Regions from separate parts of the Streptomyces sp. NBC_00448 genome, predicted to be linked through region 3. Evidence: riboswitches for the same ligand, from Rfam matches in the RefSeq annotation. Region 3 holds a riboswitch; each other region holds the start of a gene.
The links. A riboswitch is a leader RNA that binds a small molecule or an ion and turns the genes downstream of it on or off. The one in region 3 is predicted to bind cyclic di-AMP.

Region 1: it holds a riboswitch for cyclic di-AMP, as region 3 does, so the genes downstream of both, OG370_RS25875 (C40 family peptidase) here and OG370_RS05995 (M23 family metallopeptidase) in region 3, are expected to answer to the same signal.
Region 2: it holds a riboswitch for cyclic di-AMP, as region 3 does, so the genes downstream of both, OG370_RS18130 (M23 family metallopeptidase) here and OG370_RS05995 (M23 family metallopeptidase) in region 3, are expected to answer to the same signal.
Region 4: it holds a riboswitch for cyclic di-AMP, as region 3 does, so the genes downstream of both, OG370_RS01985 (C40 family peptidase) here and OG370_RS05995 (M23 family metallopeptidase) in region 3, are expected to answer to the same signal.

The regions. Positions count from the first base shown of each region.
Region 1 is NZ_CP107913.1:6,001,095-6,005,769, forward strand. It holds gene OG370_RS25865 (hypothetical protein) at 185-544, shown strand; gene OG370_RS25870 (class I SAM-dependent methyltransferase) at 550-1,311, shown strand; gene OG370_RS25875 (C40 family peptidase) at 1,411-2,478, opposite strand; cyclic di-AMP (ydaO/yuaA leader) riboswitch at 2,486-2,640, opposite strand; gene OG370_RS25880 (C40 family peptidase) at 2,832-3,950, opposite strand; gene pcrA (DNA helicase PcrA) at 4,241-4,675, shown strand, end outside.
Region 2 is NZ_CP107913.1:4,301,803-4,306,477, reverse strand. It holds gene OG370_RS18140 ((Fe-S)-binding protein) at 1-851, shown strand, start outside; gene OG370_RS18135 (N-acetylmuramoyl-L-alanine amidase) at 859-1,485, opposite strand; cyclic di-AMP (ydaO/yuaA leader) riboswitch at 1,880-2,017, shown strand; gene OG370_RS18130 (M23 family metallopeptidase) at 2,030-3,130, shown strand; gene OG370_RS18125 (MBL fold metallo-hydrolase) at 3,313-4,305, opposite strand; gene OG370_RS18120 (helix-turn-helix transcriptional regulator) at 4,409-4,675, opposite strand, start outside.
Region 3 is NZ_CP107913.1:1,425,984-1,430,658, forward strand. It holds gene OG370_RS05990 (helix-turn-helix transcriptional regulator) at 1-944, shown strand, start outside; gene OG370_RS05995 (M23 family metallopeptidase) at 1,041-1,847, opposite strand; cyclic di-AMP (ydaO/yuaA leader) riboswitch at 1,853-2,024, opposite strand; gene OG370_RS06000 (GNAT family N-acetyltransferase) at 2,402-3,418, opposite strand; gene OG370_RS06005 (uridine kinase) at 3,624-4,250, opposite strand; gene OG370_RS06010 (hypothetical protein) at 4,567-4,675, shown strand, end outside.
Region 4 is NZ_CP107913.1:418,823-423,497, forward strand. It holds gene OG370_RS01975 (ATP-dependent Clp protease proteolytic subunit) at 21-686, shown strand; gene OG370_RS01980 (hypothetical protein) at 693-1,028, shown strand; cyclic di-AMP (ydaO/yuaA leader) riboswitch at 1,535-1,666, shown strand; gene OG370_RS01985 (C40 family peptidase) at 1,670-2,167, shown strand; gene OG370_RS01990 (hypothetical protein) at 2,353-2,583, opposite strand; gene OG370_RS01995 (permease) at 2,580-3,770, opposite strand; gene OG370_RS02000 (hypothetical protein) at 3,879-4,675, opposite strand, start outside.

The DNA.
Region 1 (4,675 bases), 4.6 Mb from region 3:
GCTAAACCTGCTCCGGGGGCCGCCCGGGCCAGGTGTCCGGGACTGCCCGCTTTCCGCCGCGGCCGACCGGATTCGACCGCCGTTCGACGGGTGACCCGCCCGCATCCGGGCGCCCGCCGACCGAAGCCCGCGATACGGCACCCCGCCCGCCGTGCGCTGCTATACGCGCCGTAGGGTCCGGCCCATGGACACCCTCATCAATGTCTTTGTCGGACTGCACATCATCGGCATCGCGGCGCTGCTGGGCGGCTTCCTCACCCAACTCAAGGCGATGGGCCGGGGCAGCGCCGAGCCGCGGTTCGTGCCCGGCATGCTCTACGGGGCCGGCACGATGCTCGTCACCGGGGTGGCGCTGGTCGGCCTCGCACACGCCGACGACCGGCACCTCAGCAACGTGAAGCTGGGCATCAAACTGGTCGTGCTGCTGGTGATCCTCGGGCTCGTCTACGTCAAGCGCGACGAGGAGAAGGTCGACGCGGCCACCTTCGGCGCGGTCGGCGGCCTGACCGTCGTCAACATCTTCATCGCCGTGCTCTGGACCTGACCGCGATGACCGGCATCTCCTACGACCGCGCCACCGCCGAGCAGTACCGGCTGGCCCGCGAGGTCCCGCGCGCCGGGCTGGCCGCGTGGCGGGCGGCGATCGAGACGGCGATCGAGGCGACGGCCGGGCTCACCCCCGGGATGACCGTGCTCGACGTCGGCGCCGGCACCGGGGGTTTCGCGGCCGCGCTGCACGACTGGTTCGGCGTCCACGTCGTGGCGGTCGAACCGGCCGAGGCGATGCGCGCGCTCATCCCGCGGGTCCCCGCGACGGACGGCCGCCCCGGCATCGAGGCCCTGGCCGGCCGGGCCGACGCGCTGCCGGTGCCGGACGGCGGCGCGGACGCGGCCTGGCTCGGCTCGGTGCTGCACCACATCCCCGATCTGCCCGCCGCCGCCCGCGAGTTGCGCCGCGCCCTGAAGCCCGGCGCGCCGGTGCTGATCCGCAACCTCTTCCCCGGCCGGGCCGACCGCGACCTGCGGGTCCGCTTCTTCCCCGAGACGGTGGCGGAGATCGACGGCTACCGGACGGTGGACGGCGTCTGCGCCGACTTCGCGGCCGCCGGGTTCGTACGGCGCCGACTGGTCGCCGTACCGCAGGAGAGCGCGCCGAGCCTCGGGCACTACGCCGGCCTGCTGCGCCGGGACACCGACTCGAAGCTGCGGGCGCTGAGCGACGAGGACTTCGAGCGCGGCATGGCACGGCTGCGGGCGGCCGATCCGGCGGCGCCGGCGACGAGCTGGATGGACCTGCTGGTGCTGGCCTGAGCCGCGGGGTGGGGCACGAAGGCCATGAGTAAGGGCCGGTCTCCTGGAGACCGGCCCTTACCCTTACGTGCTGACGGCGTTTCGCCGCCGCACGCCCGCTTACGCGATGCGGCGGGCCGCCGCGAACGGCATCCAGTCCATCGGGGCGACCTCGACCGTCGCGCCCGTGTGCGGGGCGTGCACGATGTTGCCGTTGCCGATGTAGATCCCGACGTGGCTGATGCCGGAGTAGAAGAACACCAGGTCGCCCGGGCGCAGATCGGCCTTGGAGACCGCGGTGCCGTCCTTGACCTGGTCCCAGGTGGTGCGCCCGATGGTGATCCCGGCGGCCTTGTAGGCGGCCTGGGTCAGCCCCGAGCAGTCGTACGAGTCCGGGCCGGTGGCGCCGCGGTAGTACGGCTTGCCGCGCTGGGCGAGCGCGAACTGGATCGCGGCGGCGGCGCGGCCGGACGCGGGCCCGTTGTACTTGTAGGTCGAGCTGGAGCCGGACGACGAGGACGAGGACGACGAAGAGGTCGACGTCTTGGGCTGCATCGCGGCGAGCTTCTTCTTCTGCTCCGCGTTGAGGCTGTTGAGCAGCTTCTGCGCGGCGGCGAGCTTCGTCTGCAGGTTCTTCTTCTGCGTGGCGAGCGTGCTCTGCGAACCGGTCAGCTTCTTGAGGCTCGCGGTGGCCTGGGCCCGCTGGACCGACGCCTGCTCCTGCTGGATCTTGAACGTCTTGAGCGCCTGCTCCTGCGTGGCGGTCATCCGGTCCAGCAGGTGGTTCTGCGAGAGGAAGCTCTCCGGGTCGTCCGAGAAGAGCAGCTGCGTGGTGGCGCCGAAACCGCCGGTGCGGTACTGCTCGGCGGCGAACTGCCCCAGCACCCGCCGGGACTCGTTCATCTGCTGGGTCTTGTCGGCGACCTGGGCGAGCAGCTGGTTGGTCTTGGTGCGCTGCGCCGCCGTGTCCTCCTGGGCCTGGTCGTACTTCTGCGTGGCGACCTCGGCCTGCTCGTTCAGCGAGTCGACCTGCTTCTTGACCTCGGCGATGGAGGGCTTCGCGGGCGCCGCGTTCGCGGTCTCGCTCATCAAGGTGACCGAGGCCAGGGCCGCGGTGGTGATACCGACGGCGGCCCGTGTGCCGGTCGACGCGAGTATCGGGGTACGCGGCTTGCGATGCGACGCCAAGGAGACGACTCCTTCCGGGTACCGCCGACCGGGTTAGCTGACGGGTTCGGGCGGGGAAGGTCGCCCTACGGGTCGAACGCTCGTCGCGTCCACCCCGATTCACCCCAAAGTGCCTGTGGGTCCCCGGTTCCGGCCGCCGGCCGGATTAGGCGGAGATGGTTCGCTGCCGGACCTTCGCCGACGGGAGGCGCACCACCTAGCGGGCTACCGTAGTCAACTTCGCCGGGTCTTGGGAAGTTTGGATTGCAATGTGACCGAAATCGCTTTGTGACCTTGGGTTTTGCCGGACACTTCGCCCGGGCGCCTTATCGGTCATCCGGGTCATCGGGTGGCGACCCGGTCGGGATGCTCCATTACGGACGGACGGCCCCGTAGAAGGGCATCTCGGTAATCGGCGCGACCTTCACCACGGTGCCGGTGTGCGGGGCGTGGATCATCTCGCCGTTGCCGATGTAGAGGCCGACGTGGCTGACGTCGCTGTAGAAGAAGATCAGGTCGCCCGGCTGCAGGTCGGCCTCCGACACCCGGGTGCCCACGTCCACCTGGTCGTAGGTGGTGCGCGGCAGGTCGATCCCGGCGGCCTTGTAGGCGGCCTGGGTCAGCCCCGAGCAGTCGTACGAGTCGGGGCCGGTCGCGCCCCACACGTACGGCTTGCCGATCTGCTTCCGGGCGAAGGCGATGGCCTGGTCGGCGGCCGAGGAGTTGACCGGCGCGTCGGTGCCCTTGGCCGCGGCGGCCTTCGCGGCGGCCTCCGCCTTCTGCTTCTCCTGCGCGGCGAGCTTCTTCGCCTTCTCCTTCGCCTCGGCCTCCTGCTTGGCCTGAAGCTCCGCCAGCCGCTTCTTCTCCTGCGCGTTGAGGCTGTTGAGAAGCTTCTGCGCCGCGCCCAGCTTCGTCTGCACGTCCTGCTTGGCGGACTTGAGCTGCCCCTGCTGCGCGGTCAGCGAGGCCAGGCTCTTGGCCGCCTCGATCCGCTGCTGGGTGACCGCGACCTGCTGGGTCTGGTAGTCCTCGACCGCCGCCTGCTGCCGCTTGCCCATCACGTCGGCGAGGTGGATCTCGTTCGCGAGGTCCTGCGGGTTCTCCGACAGCAGGTAGCGGGTGGTGGTCAGGTCGCCGCCGCTGCGGTACTGCGCCGCCGCGAACTCGCCCAGCACGCGCCGGGAGTCGTTGAGCTTCTGCGTCTTCTGGGCGACCTGCGCGAGCAGCTTGTTGACCTTGGTGTTCTGCTGGTCGGTCTGCTCCTGCGCCTGGTCGTACTTCTGGGTGGCGGCCTCGGCCTGCTGGTTGAGGGAGTCGACCTGCTTCTTGACCGTGCTGATCGACGGCTGCTTGGGCTTGGTGGGAGCGGGGGTGGCGCTCGCGCTCTCGCTGAGCAGCGTCACAGTGGCCAGCGCCGCCGTGGTGAGCCCCACGGCCGCACGCGGACCGGGGGTGCTGAGTAGCGCGGTACGAGCCTTACGGTGCGTCGCCATGGCGCGCGGACTCCTCTCGGACGCTGCCGGTTCCGGCTGGTGCGGCACGCTAGCCAACGCCCGGCGCACCTGGGAAGGGCGATGTCCGATAGGCCCGATACCTTTTCGTAATCTTTTGCCGAAGCGGGCGCGGCCGTCACGCAGCGTGGTAATCGGGCTACCCGGGAGGCCGCTTTCCGGCAGGCCCGGGCGCCCCGCGCGCCCGGTTTCCGACAGGTCCGGGCGCCGAGCGTATGGACTTCCCCGGACGGCGATGGACTGTCGGTGCGGGCGCCTAGACTCGGGAGGCGATGAGCAGCCTCTTTGACGACAACTTCCTGGCCGGTATGGACGCGGCCCACGGGCCTTCCGACGGCGAGCAGCCCCCGCCGCCGGAGGACGGCCCCGGTGGCGAGGACGTCCCGCACGACCTGTTCCAGGGGCGGTACGACAGTCCGCCCGCGCACGACGCGCACTACCGCAACGGCGCGGCGCGTCCCGTGCTCGACCCCGCGCAGCTCCTCGTGGGGCTCAACGAGCAGCAGCGCGCCGCCGTCGAGCACCACGGCGGGCCGCTGCTCATCGTCGCCGGCGCCGGCTCCGGCAAGACCCGCGTGCTCACCCACCGCATCGCCCACCTGCTCGGCGCCCGCGACGTCCACCCGGGCGCGATCCTCGCCATCACCTTCACCAACAAGGCCGCGGGCGAGATGAAGGAGCGCGTCGAGGAGCTGGTCGGGCCGCGC
Region 2 (4,675 bases), 2.9 Mb from region 3:
GCACCCGCCGTCGTACGGTCGGCCTGCTCACCGGCTGCGTCCAGGGCACCTTCTTCCCCGACGTGAACGCCGCCACCGTGAGGGTGCTGTCCGCCGAGGGCTGCGATGTGGTGGCGCCGCGCCGGCAGGGCTGCTGCGGGGCGCTGTCCGCGCACGCCGGGCGGCTCCCGGAGGCGGTGCGGTTCGCCCGGCACGTCATCGAGACCTTCGAGGCAGCGGACGTGGACGCCGTGGTGGTCAACGCGGCCGGCTGCGGCTCCCAGCTCAAGGAGTACGGCCACCTGCTGCGCGACGAGGGCGGCGACTGGCCGGCACGGGCCGAGGCGCTGGCGGCCAGGGTCCGCGACATCACCGAACTCCTCGACGAGATCGGCCCGCTCGCCCCGCGCCACCCGCTGCCGCTCACCGTCGCCTACCAGGACGCCTGCCACCTCGCGCACGCCCAGTCCGTCCGCGACCAGCCGCGCCGGCTGCTGCGCGGGGTTCCCGGCGTGCAGCTGCGCGAGCTGCCGGAGCCGGAGATCTGCTGCGGCAGCGCGGGGACATACAACCTGCTGCACCCCGAACCGGCCCGGGAGCTGGGCGAGCGCAAGGCACGCGCGGTGCTGTCCACCGGCGCCCGGCTGATGGTCACCGCCAACCCGGGCTGCTGGATGCAGGTGGCCGGCACCCTCGCCGGGATGGGCGAGCGGATGCCGGTCGCCCACACCGTGCAGGTGCTGGACGCGGCGATCCGCGGCATCCCCGCCGAACGCCTCCTCGCCGACGCCCTGGACGGCCCCGGCACCCCCCTGCCCGTGCCGCGCCGGCCCCGGCCGAGGGCCGAGGCAGAGGCCGAAGCAGAGAGCTGAGTGGCGGTCAGCCGCCGTTGACCAGGCGGATGTAGCGCACCCAGTCCCAGTTCGGGCCCGGGTCGGTGTGGTCGGTGCCCGGCACCTCGACATGGCCGATGATGTGCTGACGGTCCTTCGGGATGCCGTACTTGTCGCAGATCTCGGCGGTGAGGGCGGCGGAGGAGTGGTACATCGCGTCGGTGAACCAGGACGCGTCGTCGACCCAGCCTTCGTGCTCGATGCCGATGCTGCGGGTGTTGTAGTCCCAGTTGCCGGCGTGCCAGGCCACGTCATGCTCGCGGACGCACTGGTCGATGGCGCCGTCGGCCGAGCGCACCACGTAGTGCGCCGTGGCGGCGTGGGCGGGGTCCTGGAAGAGGGTGATGGTGTCGGCGAAGGTCTCCTGGGTGACGTGGATGACGACCATGTCGATCGCGTAGGTGGAAGGGCGGTTGGACGCCGTGTAGTTGGCGGTGCTGGCCGGAGCCCAGGTGGCGCCGGGGTAGTCGACGGTGGCCGCCGCCGCGGCACGGCCGCTGCCGGTCCACAGCTCGCCGGCGAACGCGGCGCCCGCGGCGGCACCCAGCGCGAGGCCGCCGCGCAGCAAGGACCTTCGGGTGTGGGGGAGTCGGGGGCTGCTGGGGCGTTCCATGGCGGGCTCCCTGAGAGGTCGCGAGGTGGTCGAGTCCATGACAAGAACATCGGGCTCGCCCATCGTGGGGCCCGGGTCCTTGGCCTGCCAAGCGGTTCGCGCAATGGCAGAGGTCCACGCCATTGGCGGACCTGCCGCACGGCCCCGCGCAGCCGCCTGCGCGCCGAGTTCGCCCACTCACGCAAAGTAATCACACTGGCCCCCGTTCGGATAACGACTGATGCACGCTCACATCACCGCCCGGCCACATCGCCTGACCGATTTGCCTACTCTCCCTATACCCTGCGCGTTTTGTTCCCATGCCCAACTCTCCGATTCGGCTTGGAAAACGCCTCCGGCTCTATTAACGTTCGATAACGCAGCGCGGTCGTCACCGCCGCCGCCAGGACGGCGGACCGCGCGCTTGCCGAATCCCGTCCGCGGGAACCGGGGACCCGTGAAAATGGGGTGAATCGGGCAGTAGTCAGGCCCGTAGGAGACCTTCTTCCTCCGAACCCGTCAGCTAACCCGGTAGGCGAGAGGGAAGGAAAGGAGAGCGCCCGTCGTGGCGTCCGACCAGCTTGCCTACGCCCCCGCCCGGCCTGACGGCGACATCGCCGGCCAGGAGCGGGAAGATTTCCGACTTCCGCGTCAGCGGGCCAACGCCCTTGCTGCCAGCGGCACTTCCAGCGTCCCGGCTCCCGCGTTCGCCGCGTTCGCCGGTGCCGGAGCGGCGGGCCTGGCCCCCGCGCCGGCCGTCGAGCCCGCCGGGCGCCCCGCGCCGTACCCGCTGCCGGACGCCGGACCGGGTGGCGCCGCGCTCGCCGGCCTGCCGACGTACGACCCGACGGCGCTGACCGTGCCCGCGGCGCCGGCCCCGGCACCCGCACCGGCCCCCGCTCCGGCCGAGCCGATCGCCCCCGCTCCCGCGCAGGCCGAGGCAACGACGCTGCTGCCGCGGCCCGTTGCCGAACCCGAGATCGCCGACACCACCGCGACCGGCCGGACCGGCGACGCCGGGACCGCCCCCGCCGATCCCGGCGAGGCGCTGTGTGCCCGCATCCTCGGCCAGGTCGCCGCCCAGCGCGAGGCCACGGCCCGCGCCGAGCGCGAAGCGGTCGAGAAGGTGGCGGCCGAGCAGGCCGCCCGCGAGGCCGCCGAGCGCAAGGTGCGCGAGCAGGTCGCCGCGGCGAAGGCCGCGGCCGAGGAGAAGGCCCGCGAGGAAGCCGCCGCGGCGGCCCGCGCCGAGGCCGAGCGCCTCGCCCGGCTGGCCGCCTCCTACATCAAGCCGGTCGCCTGCGCCGCGCTCGGCGCGGGTTTCGGCGAGACCGACCCCTGGGCCAACCTGCACAACGGGCAGGACTTCACCGCGCCGACCGGCACCCCCGTGCACGCCGTGCACGGCGGCACCGTCACCTCCGCGGGCTGGGCCGGCAGCGACGGCTACCGGGTCGTCCTCACCCTCGACGACGGCACCGAGTTGAGGTACTGCCACCTGTCGACCATGGTCGTCACCGACGGCCGGGTCACCACCGGCGACACGATCGGCCGGGTCGGCGCGACCGGCAACGTGCCCGCGCCGCACCTCCACTTGGAGGTCCGCCCCGACGGCGGCGCCCCCGTGGACCCGCTGCCCTGGCTGCGCGCGCACGACGTCACCGTCTAGCGAGGCTGCCCGCGTCGAGCGGACGAGCGGAGCCCGGCGACCCCGCGTTCCTTCCGTATGACCGGCCCCACCGCCCCGGCGGCCCTGGCGACCACCCCCCCGGCGCCGGGGCCGTCGGCTTTGGCGGCGCGCCGTGCTCGGACCGTTCCCCGCGCCCCTGACCGGGGACGCGGGGGAGTCCGTCACAGCGCAGGCGACTTGGCGGTCTGCGGGGCCGGTGCCGCGTGGCGGGCGGCGAGGTCGACCAGGGAGATCATGTCGACCGGGGACGTGTCGGCGTCCAGGACGCGGTACTCGAGCGCGGTGAGGATGGCGAGCCGCTCGGTGAGCCCCCAGCGGGGGTTGGTCTCGGCGGCGATCAGCTCGGCCGCGGCCTGGGCGAGCGGATGGCCGGCCGCGTGGGAGGCGTGGATACGGTCGCGGATCCGGAGCAGGTACTCCGCGTTGGCGGCCACGTCCGCGGGCGTCATGACGGGACCGTGCCCGGGCACGATGATGCGCGGTTCGCACGCCAGCACCCGCTGGACCGCCCGGTGGATCTCGTCGAGCGGCCCGGCCCAGTGCACCGGGTGGTCCTCGCAGAAGATGACGTCGCCGGAGCAGACCACGCCCTCGCCGGGCAGGTTGACGATCAGGTCGCCGGCCGTGTGCGCGGGACCGACCTCGATCAACTCGACCGCCACACCGCCGACTGCGAGGTCGAGTCGACCGTTGAAGGTGCGGGTCGGCGGCACGGCCTCGCTCACCCCGAAGTCGCCGTAGCGGCTGAAGTGCCGGTGGAGGTACGCGCCGAGCGGCGTGTCCGGGTCGCTCTCCGCCACCAGGCGGGCGAGTTGGGCCGGGCTCGGCTCCTTGCACAGGTGCTCGCTGTTGGCGTCGGTGCTGACCACCTCCGCCCCGGCCGCCGTGAACACCCCGTTGCCGTACGAATGGTCGCCGTTGCCATGGGTGTTGACGACCGTGGTGATGGCGACGCCCGGCGGGAGTACCTCGGCGGTGAGGTTCAGGAGGTGTCGCGTCAGGTCCGTGGTGTAGGGGGTGTCGACCAGGAGCGCGCTGTCCTGGTCGGTGATCAGGATGCAGTTGGCCAGGCCCCAGGTGTCGTGGCCGTCGGGCAGCCATGCGTGGACCGCGGGCGTCAACGCCCTCAGGCTGCGCGGTGGTTCGATGCTCATGTCGTCCCAGTCTGCTGATGTCGTGGCGGAAGGCAATCGCGGGGATGGTCGTCGCCGGGTACGGAGCCGCGCGCGGGCGCGGGCTCAACCTACGGAACCGGGCTCAACCTACGGAACCGGGACCAGGATCGGAACCAGGACCTGCGTAGGGGCCAGGACCGGAGTCAGGACCTGTGTCGAGGTCCACCGGACCCGTCGTCGCGGGAGCGTGCATCGGCTCCTGCGGCCGCGGCCGCTCGCCCGGGTCGAAGAGTACGAACATCAGCCGTCCGCCCGGCACTCCGAACGGCCCGGCCGCGCACATCGTCGCCCAGCCCGGGCCGAGTTCGGGGTGCAGCAGCGGCCGCGCCCCCTCCGCACGCGGCTGGAG
Region 3 (4,675 bases):
TCTTCCGGGCCGAGGTGGAGGTGTTCGAGTCGCGGATCGCCGAGGCGTACGCCACCGCGGCCGAGGGGCTGCGGATCGCCCGGGACACCCAGCAGGCGCAGTGGGTCAGCCAGTTGAGCGGTGCGCTGGCGCAGGTGGCCGCGCTGCGGGGCGACGAGGAGGAGTGCCGCGCCCACGTCGCCGAGGCGCTGGCGGCCGCACCGGGCGCGCCGACCGCGCCGGGTGCCGGGTGGGCGTACTGGTCGCAGGGCCTGCTCGACCTCGGCCTGGGCCGGGCCGGATCGGCCCTGGAGCGGCTGGAGTTGCTCAGCGAGCCGCTGCTGCGGCACCACATCTGCACCACCCGCAGCGTGCCGGACCTGGTGGAGGCGGCGGTCCGCCTCGGCGAACCCGGGCGTGCGGCCGAGCCGTTCGCCCGGTTCGAGCGGTGGGCGCGGCGCACGGGGCAGGACTGGGCGGAGGCCATGGTGGCCCGCTGCCGGGCACTGCTGGCCCCCGACGACCAGGCGGAGGCGTACTTCACGGCGGCGCTGGCCGCGCACGACCCGCACCGGCGCGCGCTGGAGGCGGCCCGCACCGAGCTGCTGTACGGGGAGTGGCTGCGGCGGGCCCGGCGCAGAAGCGAGGCGGCCGGGCGGCTGCGGTCCGCGCTGGAGGTCTTCGAACGGCTCGGCGCCCGCCCGTGGGCGGATCGGGCCCGCGGTGAACTCGGCGCCTCCGGCGCGCTGGTGACGGCACATCAGGAGACGCGTTCGCTCGCCGAGCAGGCGGGGCTCACCCCGCAGGAGGGGCAGATCATCCGGCTGGCCGCGCACGGCCTGTCGAACAAGGACATCGCCGCACGGCTGTTCCTCAGCCCGCGTACGGTCGGCTACCACCTGTACAAGGCGTACCCGAAGCTGGGCGTCGCCTCGCGCGGCGAACTGTCCGGGCTGCTGGCCTGAGTTCGGCCCGCCCGGCCCGAACGCGCGGACGGGCCCGCCCGGTTGTCAGAACCGGGCGGGCCCGCCGATCGCGGCCGTGTGACCGCGGTGCCGGTGTCAGATGACGACGCCGTGGCTGCTCAGGTAGGCGACCGGGTCGATGTCCGAGCCGTAGCTCGGCGTGGTGCGCACCTCGAAGTGCAGGTGCGGCCCGGTGACGTTGCCGGTCGCGCCCGAGATGCCGATCTGCTGGCCCTCGGTGACGGTCTGGCCGGCCGAGACCAGCGCCTGCGACAGGTGGCCGTACAGGGTGTACTTGCCGTCGGCGTGGTGGACGATCACGTCGTTGCCGTACGCGCCGTCCCAGCCGGCCGACACGACGGTGCCCGCGGCGACGACGTGCACCGGGGTGCCGGAGCCGACGAGGAAGTCGACGCCGGTGTGCGAGCCGCTGGACCACAGCGAGCCCGACGCCTTGTAGCCGGTGCCGATGGCGGCGTCGCCGACCGGCTTCATCCAGCCGGTGCCGGCGGTGGTCGTGGCGGCGGCGGTGGACGCGGTGGCGGTCTTGGCCGCGGTCTTCGCCTGCGGCGCGGCCTTCGCGGCGTCGAGGGTTAGTACGGTGCCGGGGCGGATCAGGCCGGGGTTCGACCCGATGACGGCCTTGTTGTCCTGGTAGAGCTGCTGCCAGCCGCCGGTGACGTGCTGCGCGGTGGCGATCTTGACCAGGGTGTCGCCCGTGACGACCTTGTACGTGGCCGACGCGGCGGTCGTGCTCTTCGCCGGGGTGGCCGCGCCCGCGTGGGTCGCGGCGACCAGCGGCAGCACGAGTGCGGCGCCGCCGGCGCCGGCGGCCACGTAGAGGCGGGTGAGACGGCGGCCGTTGCGGACCTTGGGCTTGCGGTGCCGGCTGTGTGCGGGCATGGGGGATGTCCTCTCCTACGCCTGCGAGGTGAGCTGTCGGGTTCGGGCAGGAGATGCCCGGCCGCGGATGCGGCTTCACCCCGAGCCGCCCGGGTGCGACCGCCGGCGGTGCGGCGGTCGACTCGAGCGGCGGCTTACCTGGTTCCCCCGCTCCTGCCATGTCGGTGTTCGGGTGATCCGCGTAGCGGGCGGTGGCAGGACTCGGCGGTCCGCCCGGCGGAGGGGAAGCGGGTTGCCCCGCACGAGACGGAACGTAGGGGACGCCGCTCCACCCGGGCAAACGGCACTTTCCCACCCCCGGGCGCCCCCGTCACCGTATGTGCCCGCGCTCCCGGATGTCCGTTATGCCGCCCCTACTTCAGGTGCGCCACCCGCCACCGTCCATCACGGTGCGCCGGTCGCGGTGACTCGGCGTATTACGGCCGACCGCGGACCGTACTCATCCGGTGATCCCGCTCACACGTTTCCGAATTGCCCTGATTCGTACGGTTCTTGGGTGCGACCTCCTTTCGCGGGAGGAGCCGTACCTACGCAGGGGCACCCCGGGGAGAACCTCAGAACGTGCCCGGGGCGCCGATGAGGCGATGGTCGAGGGTGCGGGAGAGCCGGTAGGCGACCGGGCGGAAGCCGATCGCGGGGAAGTGCCCGGCGGCGTGCGGCGACGCGGACGGCCACTGCGCCGACATGTAGCGGTGCCCGGCGTCGTACGCCCACGCGAGCGCGGTCGCGAGGAGCACCCGGCTGATCCCCTCCCCACGGAACGCAGGCTCGACGTACGCCTCGACGAGTTCGACGCAGGCCGCCGGGACGACCGGGTCCGCGTGCGCGGGCACCAGCAGCACCATGCCGATCTCCTCGCCGCGCCGGGAGGCGATCCACGCACCGCAGCGGGAGTCCGAGAGCGCACCGGCGTAGTGCACGCGCAGCGCCGCGAGCGCGGCCTCCGGCTGCGGCTGGAAGGTCGCGGTGCCGCGCTGCCGCCGGGCGGACTCCGCGGCCATCCGGCCGATCTGCGGCAGGTCGCCGGGCCCGGCCCGGCGGATGGCCAGGCCCTCGACCCCGCGCGGCTGCCGCCCGCGGGCCTTGACCGCCATCAGCCCGTGCACCCGCTCCCGGCCGAAGCCGAGGTCGGACCACGGCGTGGTGCCGACCTCGCCGGCCGGCACGTCGACGTAGTGCACCAACCGCCGCTCGGCGACGAGCCGATCGGCGACCCGTACGTACAGCGCGCGCAGCACCTCGCTCTCGCGGCCGGAGGGGAGCGCGTGGCCGCCGTGCGGGACGAGCGCGGAGCGCGGGTGGCTGCGCAGGGCGGCGGGGTCGTCGGGGGCGAGGTCGAGCGGTATCGCCGCGAGGTGACCGATCAGGCCACCCTCGCCGTCGAGGGCGCGGACCGCCTCGATGCCGGGCACCTGGTGGAGCTTGCCGAGCAGTTCCTCGCCGCGCACCGGACCGTCCGCGAGCCAGGACCGCTGCGACGGAGGGCGCCGGGCCCGGGCGAACCAGCGGTCGTACCGCTGGACGGCAAGAGGTATGTGCTCGGTGGTCAGCGGCGCGGTGGCGACAGTCATGGTGCTCGTGGACGCTAGTGGTGGGCGCCGTCCCAGGGCAAGGCGGGTCCGGCCGGGGCCGGGGACAGGTCGGGACGGGTGCCGCCAACCGCGCGAAACGCCGTGCCCGGCAGGGGCGTTCGGCCGCGGCCGGCGCCCGCCGGGCGAGGCACCGGGGGCACGCCGGCGACCGCCGACCCGATGGCTCGGGGTTGCCGTCGCCTCCTCACCCGGTCCACGCCGGATGCCGCGGGTCGTCCGCGCGCACCAGGACGTCCGCGGCCTCCTCGGGCAGCGCCTCGCGGGCGTACCGCTCGTACGCGGGCAGGGTCCACTGCTCCTGCGGCGGGGTGCGCCGGGCGAGCGCCGCCGGGGACAGCCGCAGATGGACCGTGAGGTCGAACGGCAGCCCCTGCCCGAGCAGCAACGGTCCATCCAGCAACAGGACGCCGCCGGGCGGGAGTTCGACGTAGTCGGCCCGGGTGGAGCGGTCCGTGCCGGGGTCGCGCAGCGAGGGCAGGGCGCGGCCGCTGCCGCCGGGGCCGAGCGGGTCGAGCACTTCGCGGCGCAGCGCCCCGGTGTCGAGCCAGAGCTGGTAGTACGCGTCGACGTCCTCGTGGCCGTACTCCAGTCGCAGCGAGGCGGGGCGCCAGAACGACTCGGCGCCGACCCGCAGGACCGGTCGGCCGAGCGCGGGCAGCGCGGCGGCGACGGCGTCGGCGAGGTCCGCGGGGCGGGCGGCGGGGGCGCCGTCCACCGCGACCCGCCACCACGGTCCGGGCGGGCGGCCGTCGGTGATCCGCTCGGCGAGGGCGTCGGCGAGTTTGGGCCAGGTGATGGGGATCGGCTGCACCCGGCCATCCTGCCGGAGCCGCCGCGGGCGTCACCCCGGCGGCTCGCCGTCACCCGATCGGACGAGGTGACGCGGTATCCGTACCGGGCGGCCCCGGCACGGGCGCCGGGACGGCCGGGCAGCGGGGAGGGCCGGAGGGAGCGGGCACATCCGGGCGGCGTTCCGACCAGGGCCCGACGCCCCTCGTACCCCGCCTCACTCCAGTGGTGGAAATCAGCTACAAATCACCCGTTTGCCACCGAGCGCGATCTATTACTTTTTGTGAGCCTGGAAGAACTCACGGTGACCGTCCCCATCACCTCAGGAGAAGAGCCCCATGATCCTGTCCATCTCCGGCGTCGTGCTTCTCGGCGTCATCTGCTTCCTGTTCTTCCGCAAGGACGGCCTGAAGGTGTCCCACGGAGTGGTCTGCGCCCTCTTCGGGT
Region 4 (4,675 bases), 1.0 Mb from region 3:
CGCCCGCGACCCCGAGCTTCATGACGCACCTGGCGTCCGCCTCTCCCCTGACTCCCACGGCCCGTTACGTGCTGCCCGAGTTCACCGAGCGCAGCAGCAACGGCGTCCGCACGATGGACCCGTACTCCAAGCTGCTCCAGGAGCGCATCGTCTTCCTGGGCACGCAGATCGACGACACCTCGGCCAACGACGTGATGGCCCAACTCATCCATCTGGAGAGCGCCTCGCCCGACCAGGACATCAACCTCTACATCAACTCCCCCGGCGGCTCCTTCTCGTCGATGACCGCCATCTACGACACGATGCAGTTCGTCACCTGCGACGTGGCGACGGTCTGCATCGGGCAGGCCGCGTCGGCGGCCGCGGTGCTGCTGGCGGCGGGCGCACCGGGCAAGCGGATGATCACACCGGGGGCGCGCATCCTCATCCACCAGCCCTCGCTCGGCGACGTGGTGCGGGGCGACACCTCGGACCTGGAGATCCAGGCCAACGAAATGCTGCGCACCCGCGATCAGTTGGAGGCCCTGCTGGTCCGGCACACCGGCCAGCCGGCGGAGCGGATCTCCGCCGACCTCGAACGCGACACGATCTTCGACGCGAAAGCGGCGGTCGCGTACGGGCTGGCCGACATGCTGACCACCAGCCGCAAGGCCGGCAACGGCTCGCGCGGCACCGGCCCGCGGTGAGCCGGCGTGGCGCCCGAACTCCCGCCGCTGCCCGCCCTCACGCGCTCCGAGGGCGAACTCATCGACTGCTATCTGGAACTGGTCGACCTGCTCGGCCGGATCAACCCCTCCCGCACCACTGACACCTACTCGGCGCTACGGGCCGCGCAGGCACTCGTCAGCCGGGCGTTGGCGATGCGGGACGCGCTCACGGTGATGCACCTGCGCGGCGAGACGGACCTGCACCACGCCACCCTCGGCCGCGCCCTGCGGGTACTGGACGGGGAGCGGCGGGCCGCGCGGGTCGCGGTGGCACCCGAGCCGGCGGCGGACCCGGGTGGCAGCGGCGGCCCGTCGGCGTAGACCACGGCAGCGCGCCGTCGGCGGCACGCAGTCGGGCCGCACCGTCGGCGGCGCTACGGAGGCGGCAGCACCGCGGAGGCGGCGCGGTCGCACACACCCGGCCGAACCCGCCCGTCATCACCGCGTGTCACCGTTTTCCGCGACACGACCGCCGGTCGCATCAGCCCATTGGCGTATCGGAAGTTCTCGTGGCAAACGGGTGCGCGATTGCGCGTGTCGGCTGGACTCCGGCTTCGCCGGTACCGGTCAGCGCAGTTCAGAGGGTACGGCGGGGGTACGTGAGCAGCTCGCGGGGGCGGCGGTTCACCCGGGTGGATGCAATGTGATGAAGCTCACATCGCGCGTTTCTGTCCCGGCGCCGCCCCGTTGTGTGCGTAACCATCCGTGGTGACGACAAGCCCCCGCCGCCGTGGCGGGGCGGTCCGTGCGGATGCCCAGTCCTGCCGACGCGCGGATGCCAGGTCGACACGAGTGCAACGGCAGGAGCGGAGGACCCAGCACGACGGGTCGCTCCGGCGCCCACCGGTCTCCGGCGGGCTCCGGAGCACCCTTGGGGTGAAGCCGCTTGCATGCGGCCGGGCATCTTCGCCAGCCCGAACCCGACAGGTCATCCTTCGCAGGCTGATGACGAAGGGTTGCGCATGTGCACGCCCAACCGCATCTGCTTTCGGCCGGCCACTTCCCGGCTCTCGCGGCTCGGAGCCGCCTCTCTGCTCACCGTAGCGGCCGTCGCCGTCCCGATCCTGCTGCCGGGCAACGCCCAGCGGGCCGACGCCGCCACCATGGCCGCCAGGGCGCTGAGCATCGCCGCGTCGAAGAAGGGCTCGCCCTACCAGTGGGGGGCCACCGGGCCGTACCGCTTCGACTGCTCGGGGCTGACGCTGTACTCGTTCAAGCAGGCGGGCGAGCAACTGCCGCGCACCGCCGCCGCCCAGTACAACCGCACCACGCACATCTCGGCGGGTTCCCGCCGGGCGGGCGACCTGGTCTTCTTCCACAGCGGCTCGTCCGGCGCGTCGGTCTACCACGTGGGGATCTACGCGGGCGACGGCAACATCTGGCACGCGCCGAAGACCGGCAGCACGGTCCGGCTCGAACACATCTGGACCAGCGGCGTCTGGTACGGACGGGTGAACTGACGCCGCCCGGCGGCCGGGCACTCGGCCGCACGCTCACCGTGCCCCCGACGGTCGACGCGGCCCGGGCCCCGGGCACCCTCCACGGTGGCGCGAGGGTCCAGCCGAGCCCAAGTCCGCGCCCAGGCACGAACCACGCGCCCGCCCGTGCCCGCCGCGCGCCTACGGCCCCACCCGCTGACGCCTCGTCATATCGCCGTGGCCCGGCCCCACCCGCGGGACACCCGCCAGGCCGCCGTCGCTCCGCCGGCCACTGCCACGGCGAGGAGGACCGCGATGCCGGTGAGGGTACGGCCGGTGTCGCCGACGGCAGCGTGCCGCAGACAGTCGTCCCCCCAGTAGCCCGGCGAGGCGGGGCCGGACGCGCGGACCCACCAGGGCAGGGTGCCCGGAACCGGTCTGAGCGCCTTCCCCGTCACCCGTGCCCGGCGTGATCCGCGTGATCCGCGTGATCCGCGTGCTCGGCGTCATCGGCGTCGGGGGCGCCGCCCATCATGCGGAGCATCCCGGAGCCGCCGGTCCGGAAGAAGGGCACCAGGAGGGCGGCGGCCAGGACGAGGAAGGCGATGTTGAGGAAGGAGGTGTAGTTCCATCTGACGCCCTGCATGGGGATCTTCGCGTCGGCCTGGTCGGGGATCAGGCCGAGGCCGCCGAAGAGGAGTTCGACGACGTATCCCGCGACGACCATGGCGAGGTAGAAGGTGCCGAGGACGAACAGGGCCATGCGTGCGCCGTAGTACTTCCGGTAGATGTTCAGGATCGGCAGGATCAGCAGGTCGGCGAAGATGAACGCGACCACCCCGCCGAAGCTGATGCCGCCCTTCCACAGCACCACCGCCAACGGCACGTTGCCGATCGAGCAGACGAACGACGCCACCGCGACGAGCGGCCCGATCAGCGGTCCCCACAGCTTGGACGCCAGCGGGTGGCCGGAGAAGAAGAAGGCCCGCCAGAAGGAGTCCGGCACCCAGGCCGCGATCGCGCCGGCGATGAGCAGCCCCACGACCAGGTCGCGCAGGATCGCCGCCCATTCCATGACGAACACGTGGGCGGTGGCGGTGACCCCCTCGCGGGACAGCAGCCGGCGGGCGAACGAGCCCTCCGCCCGTACGGACATGTCCATCGCGGCGTGGCCCTCCATGGACCCGGCCACGCCGCGCTCGGCCTGCTCGCGTGCCTGGCGCAGCAGGCGGTCGCGCAGGAACAGCCGGAACAGCACGGCGAGCAGGATGATCATGACGGGGCCGCCGATGAACTCGGCCAGCGTGAACTGCCAGCCCATCAGCAGCGCGAGGATCACGCCGAGTTCGACGACGAGGTTGGTGGAGGCGATCTCGAAGGCCATCGCGGCGGTGAAGTCGGCGCCCTTGCGGAACAGCGAGCGCGCCAGCGCCACCGCCGCGTAGGAGCAGGACGAGGAGGCGACTCCCAGGCCGGTGGCGACGGCGAGGGTGCGGGGGCGGTCGTCGCCGAGCAGCGCGACCACCGTGGACTTGCGGATGATCGCCTGGACGACGGCGGACAGGGTGAAGCCCAGGATCAGCGCCCAGGTGATCTCCCAGGTCATGGAGCCCGTGATGGACAGCGCGTGCAGTACGGCGTGCATGGACGAAACCTTCCCTGCCGGGTGCTCCTTGAAGGGCGGGCCGGAGCGAGGTCGCGGGGCGGCCCGGAGGCGTGGGTGGGGGCCGCCAACAGGGCGGCCCCCACCGGTTCAGCCGACGCCGAGCGTCAGTGCGGCGGTGTGCAGGGTGCCGGCGGTCCGGAACTGCAGGAAGAGCCGCCAGTCGCCGGCCGAGGGAAGTTCCGCGTGGAAGGACAGTTGCGGCCCGCCGTGGTCACCGTCCACCCGCGCGGTCGGGTGCAGGTGCGCGAACGCGCCGTCGCCCTGGTGGAAGGCGGTCAGGTGGGCGTACGAGTCCAGATACGGCTGCAGGTCGGTGACGGGCTTGCCCGCCTTCGTGATCGTGACGGTGAGCGGGTGCTCCATCCCGGCCATCAACTCGCCCGCGACGCCGACGGTGTAGCCGTCCACGCGCACCGACGGCGCGGGCGCGGGCAGCGCCGCCATGGTGGCCGGCCCCGGCACGGCGACAGTGCGGGACAGGACGAACGCCCTGCCCGTGCCCGGGCCGCCGCCGGGCGTGAAGGACGCGAACATCCGCCAGGCGCCGGGCTTCAGCTCGGCCAGGTCCGCGGTCCACGTCCCGGCCGCCATGACCGGATGCAGGTGCTGGAAGCCCGTCAGGTCCGAGCGGACGGCATAGAAGTGCAGGCGCTTGGTCTGATCGACCGCGAAGTCGGTGACCGGCCTGCCGTCCGGCCCGGTGACCGTGAACCGGTAGGCGCCCGGCCGGCCCGCCGGGAGCGTCCTGGTCGCGCTGGTCAGCTGGTACCCGTCCATGGCGGCGGACAGGCCGTCGCCGCCGGCCATGTGGTCCATGCCGGGCATGGTCGGGCCGTCGTGGGCGGAACCGACGGACGAGGGCGTCGCGGCAGCCGTGGACGGCG